Regions from separate parts of the Carnobacterium alterfunditum DSM 5972 genome, predicted to be linked through region 1. Evidence: a T-box and tRNA genes for the amino acid it is inferred to sense, from the RefSeq annotation. Region 1 holds a T-box; the other holds one or more tRNA genes.
The links. The T-box of region 1 lies ahead of tyrS (tyrosine--tRNA ligase). A T-box ahead of a tRNA ligase gene usually reads a tRNA of that ligase, here a tRNA-Tyr.
Positions count from the first base shown of each region.

Region 2: it encodes a tRNA-Tyr, which carries the amino acid that the T-box ahead of tyrS (tyrosine--tRNA ligase) is inferred to sense. The anticodon was not compared.

Region 1 covers NZ_JQLG01000004.1:1,201,203-1,205,057, reverse strand. Annotated here, with positions in the region: gene BR50_RS06155 (heavy metal translocating P-type ATPase) at 1-1,115, opposite strand, end outside; NiCo riboswitch at 1,415-1,517, opposite strand; T-box leader at 1,709-1,926, shown strand; gene tyrS (tyrosine--tRNA ligase) at 1,994-3,259, shown strand; gene BR50_RS06145 (IS3 family transposase) at 3,401-3,855, shown strand, end outside.
Region 2 covers NZ_JQLG01000004.1:2,461,032-2,464,886, reverse strand. Annotated here, with positions in the region: rRNA gene BR50_RS12050 (23S ribosomal RNA) at 1-1,375, shown strand, start outside; rRNA gene rrf (5S ribosomal RNA) at 1,465-1,580, shown strand; tRNA gene BR50_RS12040 (tRNA-Asn) at 1,593-1,665, shown strand; tRNA gene BR50_RS12035 (tRNA-Ser) at 1,720-1,808, shown strand; tRNA gene BR50_RS12030 (tRNA-Glu) at 1,820-1,891, shown strand; tRNA gene BR50_RS12025 (tRNA-Val) at 1,939-2,011, shown strand; tRNA gene BR50_RS12020 (tRNA-Asp) at 2,024-2,096, shown strand; tRNA gene BR50_RS12015 (tRNA-Phe) at 2,134-2,209, shown strand; tRNA gene BR50_RS12010 (tRNA-Tyr) at 2,215-2,295, shown strand; tRNA gene BR50_RS12005 (tRNA-Trp) at 2,328-2,401, shown strand; tRNA gene BR50_RS12000 (tRNA-His) at 2,438-2,510, shown strand; tRNA gene BR50_RS11995 (tRNA-Gln) at 2,522-2,593, shown strand; tRNA gene BR50_RS11990 (tRNA-Cys) at 2,626-2,696, shown strand; tRNA gene BR50_RS11985 (tRNA-Leu) at 2,731-2,814, shown strand; gene BR50_RS11980 (phosphoenolpyruvate carboxykinase (ATP)) at 2,954-3,855, shown strand, end outside.

The DNA of each region.
Region 1 (3,855 bases):
TCGACCCCTCCAAAATCTACGTTTTCAAACGATTTAACAATTGCATTTGCTATTGGGTGATTAGATTGTTGTTCCATATAAACCACTTCACTAATAATATCCTCCGGCACTTCATGATCTAGAACTTGAAAGTCACCAAAAGTTAGCGTACCTGTTTTATCGCTGTACAAAATATCCATCGTATTCAAAGCTTCCATGGCTGCACCACCTTTTACCAGTACGCCATTTTTTGCTCCATTACTGATAGCACTGAGTGTTGCTGGTGTAGCAGAGGCGACCAAAGCACAAGGACTAGCAACAGTTAATAAAACCATCCCCCGGTAAAAGGCTTCTTGGAAAGTAAGGTCGTTGAAATAGTATAGCGTCATTATGAAGAGCGGTACAGCAATTAGAACGGCTATTACGTATCTTGACTCGATCCGGTCAATGAATTTCGAAATTTTTGACGGCCTATTTTGTGCTTCTTCTACCATCCGAATAATATTCGAAAAGACCGTTTGATCACTTGTTTTATTCACTTTAAGATGGAACGAGTTGCCTTCATTGAAGGTTCCTGAAAAAACTTCATCCCCTTCTTCCTTTTCAGCAGGCAAAGATTCACCGGTTAGGGCCGCTTCATTGATTTGTGTTTTTCGGTCAGCATATCCATCAATGGGTATTTGAGCTCCTTTTGAAACGACCACAATATCCCCAACTTGTAAGACCTCTGTAGCTACTTCAACAACTTCCCCATTCTCTTTTAATACTTGGGCTACGGACGGGACATGGGCCATTAATTCGGAAATAGCACTATTTGATTTATTGGTAGCATAAGCTTCTAGGGCTTCTGATCCGGCAAAAATCAATAATAAGACCGCTCCTTCTGACTCATAATTGATCACACAAGCTCCCAATGCCGCTAAAATCATCAGTAGATCAACATTGGGCGAGTGAGAGTAGATCGTTTCCACTATGGCTTTTTTTGCGGCAAAGAAACCTAAAAATAAAATGGCAAAGTAAAATGAAAATTGGCTATACAGGCCTCCAAAAGGATCCAATATAAATCCGATGATCGTAAAGAAAATACCTATGATCAAAAATTGTCCTACCCGTGTCTTGACTAAAAAGTTTACCATTTTCATCTTTCCTTTCTAAAAAACAATTTTTCTAACCTGCTATTGAAAGTATCTATTATTTTAAGTGTGGGTAAATTAGTTAAATAAATGATATGAAAGTTCTTCTACAGTGACGGATGTGCTTGTAAATTTATAGTACCGTTTGAGACCTTTATTTTTCAACCTTTTAACCTTCAGATAACATTGCTCCTTTAAAAAATAATAGTTTAGTCCACCAATACCATTTATTAAATAACCTGTTGAAACCATGCCTCCTTTATATAAAAGTACAAAAAAAAGGCACACTTGTAGGACAATGTTACTGTCCCACAGGTGTGCCTTTTTGCACTACTCTGCTACCACGCATCTGGTGGTCCGGCTGCATAAACCTCAAAGGTTTACCGCCTGTTCAGATTTAAATGCCTTTTCGGTTCTAAATAAGAAGTCCGAAAAGAAAATTAAATTAGCTTTATACTAGTTATACTATCATTTTTCAAAAAAAATATCAACAGCCCGATACTTCTTTATAAAGAAAAAGTCTAGAAAACAGGGAAATTCAAAAACAAGATTGACAAGTTGTCTTGGCTTCATCTATACTAAAATCAATATCAAAACAACTTACAATGAAAGAGCATAGTAGCATTTGGTCCCTGTTTAATAGAAAGCCTATGAATGATGGAAATGGGCACAAACCAACTTGTGAAATACACTCTGGAGTAACTTGATTAACCTCAAGCGGATTACCCCGTTAACAGTAAATGAGTGGCGGCTATGTTTTGCTTTGAAAACAGACTGCAATTTGGGTGGTAACACGGAAAATTTCGTCCCGATAAAAAAGAGATAAATCTTTTTTATCGGGCTTTTTTATGCACAAAATAGGTATATAAGGAGCTGGAAAAATGAACATTATTGATGAACTAGAATGGCGCGATGCCATTAATCAACAAACAGATGAAGAAGGATTGAAAAAATTGATCAACCAAAAAAAAGTAGGCTTATACTGTGGGGTTGATCCGACTGGTGATAGCATGCATATTGGTCATTTGATTCCTTTCATGATCTTGAAAAGATTTCAATTAGCTGGTCACCGTCCGGTCATCGTTATTGGTGGTGCTACTGGTTCAATCGGCGATCCAAGTGGAAAATCAGAAGAACGTGTTCTACAGACCAGCGAACAAGTTCAATATAATGTCAATAAATTAACTTACCAAATGGAAAAACTATTTGATGCAGGTAAAAATGAAGAATCTATTCGTATGGTAAACAATTTGGATTGGACAAAAGAAATCTCTTTACTCGATTTCTTACGCAATATCGGGAAAAGTTTTAATGTCAACACGATGTTGTCTAAAGACATCGTCGCTAGTCGTTTGGAAACCGGTATTTCATTTACTGAATTTACTTATCAAATTTTGCAATCAATTGATTTCTTACACTTATACCAACATGAAGATGTTCAATTACAAATTGGCGGTGCAGACCAATGGGGAAATATTACGGCTGGTTTAGAATACATCCGTAAACAAGAAGGTCCTGAGGCTGAAGCCTATGGGTTGACCATTCCATTAATGTTAAAAGCTGACGGAACTAAGTTTGGAAAAACTGCTGGTGGTGCTATTTGGTTAGATCCAGAAAAAACCACTCCTTATGAATTTTACCAATTTTGGTTAAATCAGGATGACCGTGATGTGGTGAAATACTTGAAATACTTTACTTTCTTAACAAAAGAAGAAATTGAAGCTTTAGGTGAAAAAATAGCAGCTGAGCCACATAAACGCGAAGCTCAAAAAACATTGGCTCGTGAAATGACGTTGTTTGTTCATGGAGAACAAGCTTTGATGGACGCTGAAAAGATCACTGCGGCTCTTTTTTCTGGTAATGTAAAAGAGTTAACAGCTGATCAAATTGAAGAAGGTTTCAAGAATATGCCTACTTTTGAAGCTCCAAAAGAAGAATGGAATATTGTTGAATGGTTAGTTGATGTAGTTGGTATCGAACCTTCTAGACGTCAAGCTCGTGAAGATATCAAAAACGGGGCTTTATCAATGAACGGTGAAAAGGTTACCGATGTTGAAGCCATCGTTAAACCTGAAAACTCTTTTGATGAACGCTTTATCCTCATTCGCAAAGGAAAGAAAAAATATTTCTTAATCAAATTAGTTTAAAAAAAAGTATCTCGTCTATTGTAAAATGGACCCTATAGAATGGACACCAAAAAAAGGTGCTCTCTATAGGGTCTATTTTTGTATACTGATATAAAGAAGAATAGGTTAATACTTGCACTTCGTGCAGAAAGGAGCGGATAAATGTCAAAATTAACATTTACACCAGAACAAATTCAAATTTTAAAAGCAAACCCATACGTTAAAAATGTATCGGAGAAAAGTATTACTTATTCCGATGAGTTTAAACGCTACTTTGTTTCAGAATCATTGGGTTCAAAAACGGCTAAGCAACTATTTATTGAAGCTGGATTTGATCCGGAAATGATTGGTAAAAGTAGGATAAGATCATTCGCTGGTAAATGGCGAAAAAGATACCGTGATAATGGTGTTTTGGCATTGAAAGATACACGACAAGATTGTTCAGGCAGACCTCGAAAAACACCATTAACACTTGAACAACAAATTGAAAAGTTACAGGCCAAAATCCTATTATTAGGACAAGAAAATGACTTGTTAAAAAAATCAGAATGGAGCGAAAGGAGGCCAGAAAACAGCGAAAAGATTAGCAGAATCTTTTCAAGGATCCATGAAATGAA
Region 2 (3,855 bases), 1.3 Mb from region 1:
TTGCTTCTTTAAGAACAAGTTGTGATGGGGAGGGAAATTAAGTACCGAAGTTCCTGATGTCACACTGTCAAGAAAAGCTTCTAGTTAGAAACAAACTGCCCGTACCGCAAACCGACACAGGTAGTCGAGGAGAGAATCCTAAGGTGTGCGAGAGAACTCTCGTTAAGGAACTCGGCAAAATGACCCCGTAACTTCGGGAGAAGGGGTGCTGACCAATTGGTCAGCCGCAGTGAATAGGCCCAGGCGACTGTTTATCAAAAACACAGGTCTCTGCAAAATCGTAAGATGACGTATAGGGGCTGACGCCTGCCCGGTGCTGGAAGGTTAAGAGGATGGGTTAGCTTTAGGGCGAAGCTCAGAATTGAAGCCCCAGTAAACGGCGGCCGTAACTATAACGGTCCTAAGGTAGCGAAATTCCTTGTCGGGTAAGTTCCGACCCGCACGAAAGGCGTAACGATCTGGGCACTGTCTCAACGAGAGACTCGGTGAAATTATAGTACCTGTGAAGATGCAGGTTACCCGCGACAGGACGGAAAGACCCCATGGAGCTTTACTGCAGTTTGATATTGAGTGTTTGTACAGCTTGTACAGGATAGGTAGGAGCCAATGAAGCCAGGACGCCAGTCTTGGTGGAGGCGTTGGTGGGATACTACCCTTGCTGTATGACCACTCTAACCCACAGCCCTTATCGGGCTGGGAGACAGTGTCTGACGGGCAGTTTGACTGGGGCGGTCGCCTCCTAAAGTGTAACGGAGGCGCCCAAAGGTTCCCTCAGAATGGTTGGAAATCATTCGCAGAGTGTAAAGGCATAAGGGAGCTTGACTGCGAGACCTACAAGTCGAGCAGGGACGAAAGTCGGGCTTAGTGATCCGGTGGTTCCGTATGGAAGGGCCATCGCTCAACGGATAAAAGCTACCCTGGGGATAACAGGCTTATCTCCCCCAAGAGTCCACATCGACGGGGAGGTTTGGCACCTCGATGTCGGCTCATCGCATCCTGGGGCTGTAGTCGGTCCCAAGGGTTGGGCTGTTCGCCCATTAAAGCGGTACGCGAGCTGGGTTCAGAACGTCGTGAGACAGTTCGGTCCCTATCCGTCGCGGGCGTAGGAAATTTGAGAGGAGCTGTCCTTAGTACGAGAGGACCGGGATGGACACACCTCTGGTGTACCAGTTGTTCTGCCAAGGGCATTGCTGGGTAGCTATGTGTGGACGGGATAAACGCTGAAAGCATCTAAGCGTGAAGCCCCCCTCAAGATGAGATTTCCCATCACGTAAGTGAGTAAGACCCCTGAGAGATGATCAGGTTGATAGGTTGGAAGTGGAAGTATAGCGATATATGGAGCGGACCAATACTAATCGGTCGAGGACTTAACCAAAGATTTAAACGGTGATAGACGGTCAATGAACGAAAACGATTTTTAACTTATCCAGTTTTGAGAGAATAATGTTCTCTTGATTGAAATTGTGTGGTGATGATGGCAAGAAGGTCACACCTGTTCCCATGCCGAACACAGAAGTTAAGCTTCTTAGCGCCGATGGTAGTGAAGGGTTTCCCTTTGTGAGAGTAGGACGTTGCCACGCAAATTTAATTATTCCGCAATAGCTCAGCTGGTAGAGCGCATGACTGTTAATCATGATGTCGTAGGTTCGAGCCCTACTTGTGGAGTACCATAGTCGATCTATGTAACTATAAACGAGATTCGTTTGGTGAACCCCATCTGGAGAGTTGTCCGAGTGGCCGAAGGAGCATGATTGGAAATCATGTAGGCGGTGAACGCTGTCTCAAGGGTTCGAATCCCTTACTCTCCGTTTAAAACACTGACCCGTTGGTCAAGCGGTTAAGACACCGCCCTTTCACGGCGGTATCACGGGTTCGATTCCCGTACGGGTCATCAGTAACGACGTTACTGAGATTAGGAAAAGAAGTACGCTTTTATCTGGAGGTTTAGCTCAGTTGGGAGAGCATCTGCCTTACAAGCAGAGGGTCGGCGGTTCGAGCCCGTCAACCTCCATTAGTTTAACAAGGTCTCGTGGTGTAGGGGTTAACATGTCTGCCTGTCACGCAGAAGATCGCGGGTTCGATTCCCGTCGAGACCGTTGGTATACTAAATAAACTAAAAACCATTTCTATAATGGCCTGGTAGCTCAGTTGGTAGAGCACTTGATTGAAGCTCAAGGTGTCGGCAGTTCGATTCTGTCCCAGGCCACCATTTATGGAGGGGTAGCGAAGTGGCTAAACGCGGCGGACTGTAAATCCGCTCCTTCGGGTTCGACAGTTCGAATCTGTCCCCCTCCATTGTTTTTTGTAAGAAAGACCTATTTTAAGATAGGGGTATAGTTTAAAGGTAGAACTATGGTCTCCAACACCATCAGTGTGGGTTCAATTCCTACTACCCCTGCCATTTTTAAAGAAAGACAGGAAACAAATAATTACCATGGCGATTGTGGTGAAGTGGTTAACACACCGGATTGTGGTTCCGGCATGCGTGGGTTCGAACCCCATCAGTCGCCTTTTTTATTTATGGGCTATAGCCAAGCGGTAAGGCAAGGGACTTTGACTCCCTCATGCGTTGGTTCGAATCCAGCTAGCCCAGTTTAATTGAATACTCATTCAACTAAAAAAGATGGCGGTATAGCCAAGTGGTAAGGCAGAGGTCTGCAAAACCTTCATCACCGGTTCAAATCCGGTTACCGCCTTATTTTTGAAAAGATGAAAAAAAGAAGTCCATATGCCGGCGTGGCGGAACTGGTAGACGCGCTGGACTCAAAATCCTGTGCCCGCAAGGGCGTGCCGGTTCGATTCCGGCCGCCGGTATACTAAAAGTCCTAAGAACGATTTCGTTTTTAGGGCTTTTTTTTATTTAATCTGGTATGATAAAAGTGTCAATGTTTTAAAAAAGATTATAAATGAAAGCGTTTTTTTATATGTTTTTTTAGAAATAGGAGGAGATATAATGTCAACCAAATCAACTTTTTCCAAATCAGAGATTAGAAAAAGTAACCCATTATTTTCATCTTTACGCTCAGTAGTTGAAACAGCAATGTACGGAAATAATATTAAAGAATTAAAAACGATCGAAGAAGCTTACTTATTAGCTAAGGATTCAATGCATACTGTTGTAACAGACTTATTGGTCAAGCATCCGGAAAAACTAGGCTTACCTTATGGGGCAAGTGTATTAGTTGAAAATGGTGGAGCTGTAGTTGGGAGAACAGCTGCAGCAAAACGTATTTTGGGAGAAAACCCTGAAGAAGATGCTAAACTAGCTCCAATTATTCGTGAAGCTATTTATCAAGGTGAAAAAAAAATGCGGTATAAGGGATCGGCTTATGTCGGATTAGATCCTGCATTCATGGTAAAGGCTCATTTGACCGTACCAGTTGGTCAAGAAAACAATATGTATTCTTGGTTATTGAATTTTCAAATCTGTAATGAAGTATACAATGAATTATATGTTCGATCTAGAGCCATAAACGAAGGTGATATTCTTATCTATCAAGATCCTGAATGGCATCATCCAGATTATCCTATGGGATTAGCTTATTTTGATTCGAAGCATAATGCAGCTGTAATCTTAGGAATGAACTATTTTGGAGAATTAAAGAAAGCAACATTAACGATGGCTTGGGGGATCGCTCATAGATTGGAATATGTTGCTTGTCATGGTGGACAAAAGAAATTCACATTATCTAATGGAAAAAATTATGTGTCAGCCTTTTTTGGATTATCAGGTTCAGGAAAATCGACTTTGACTCATGCTAAACACGGAAATAAATATGCGGTTGAAGTTTTACATGATGATGCCTTTATTATTTCACTAGCGGATGGTTCTTCCATTGCATTGGAACCGTCTTA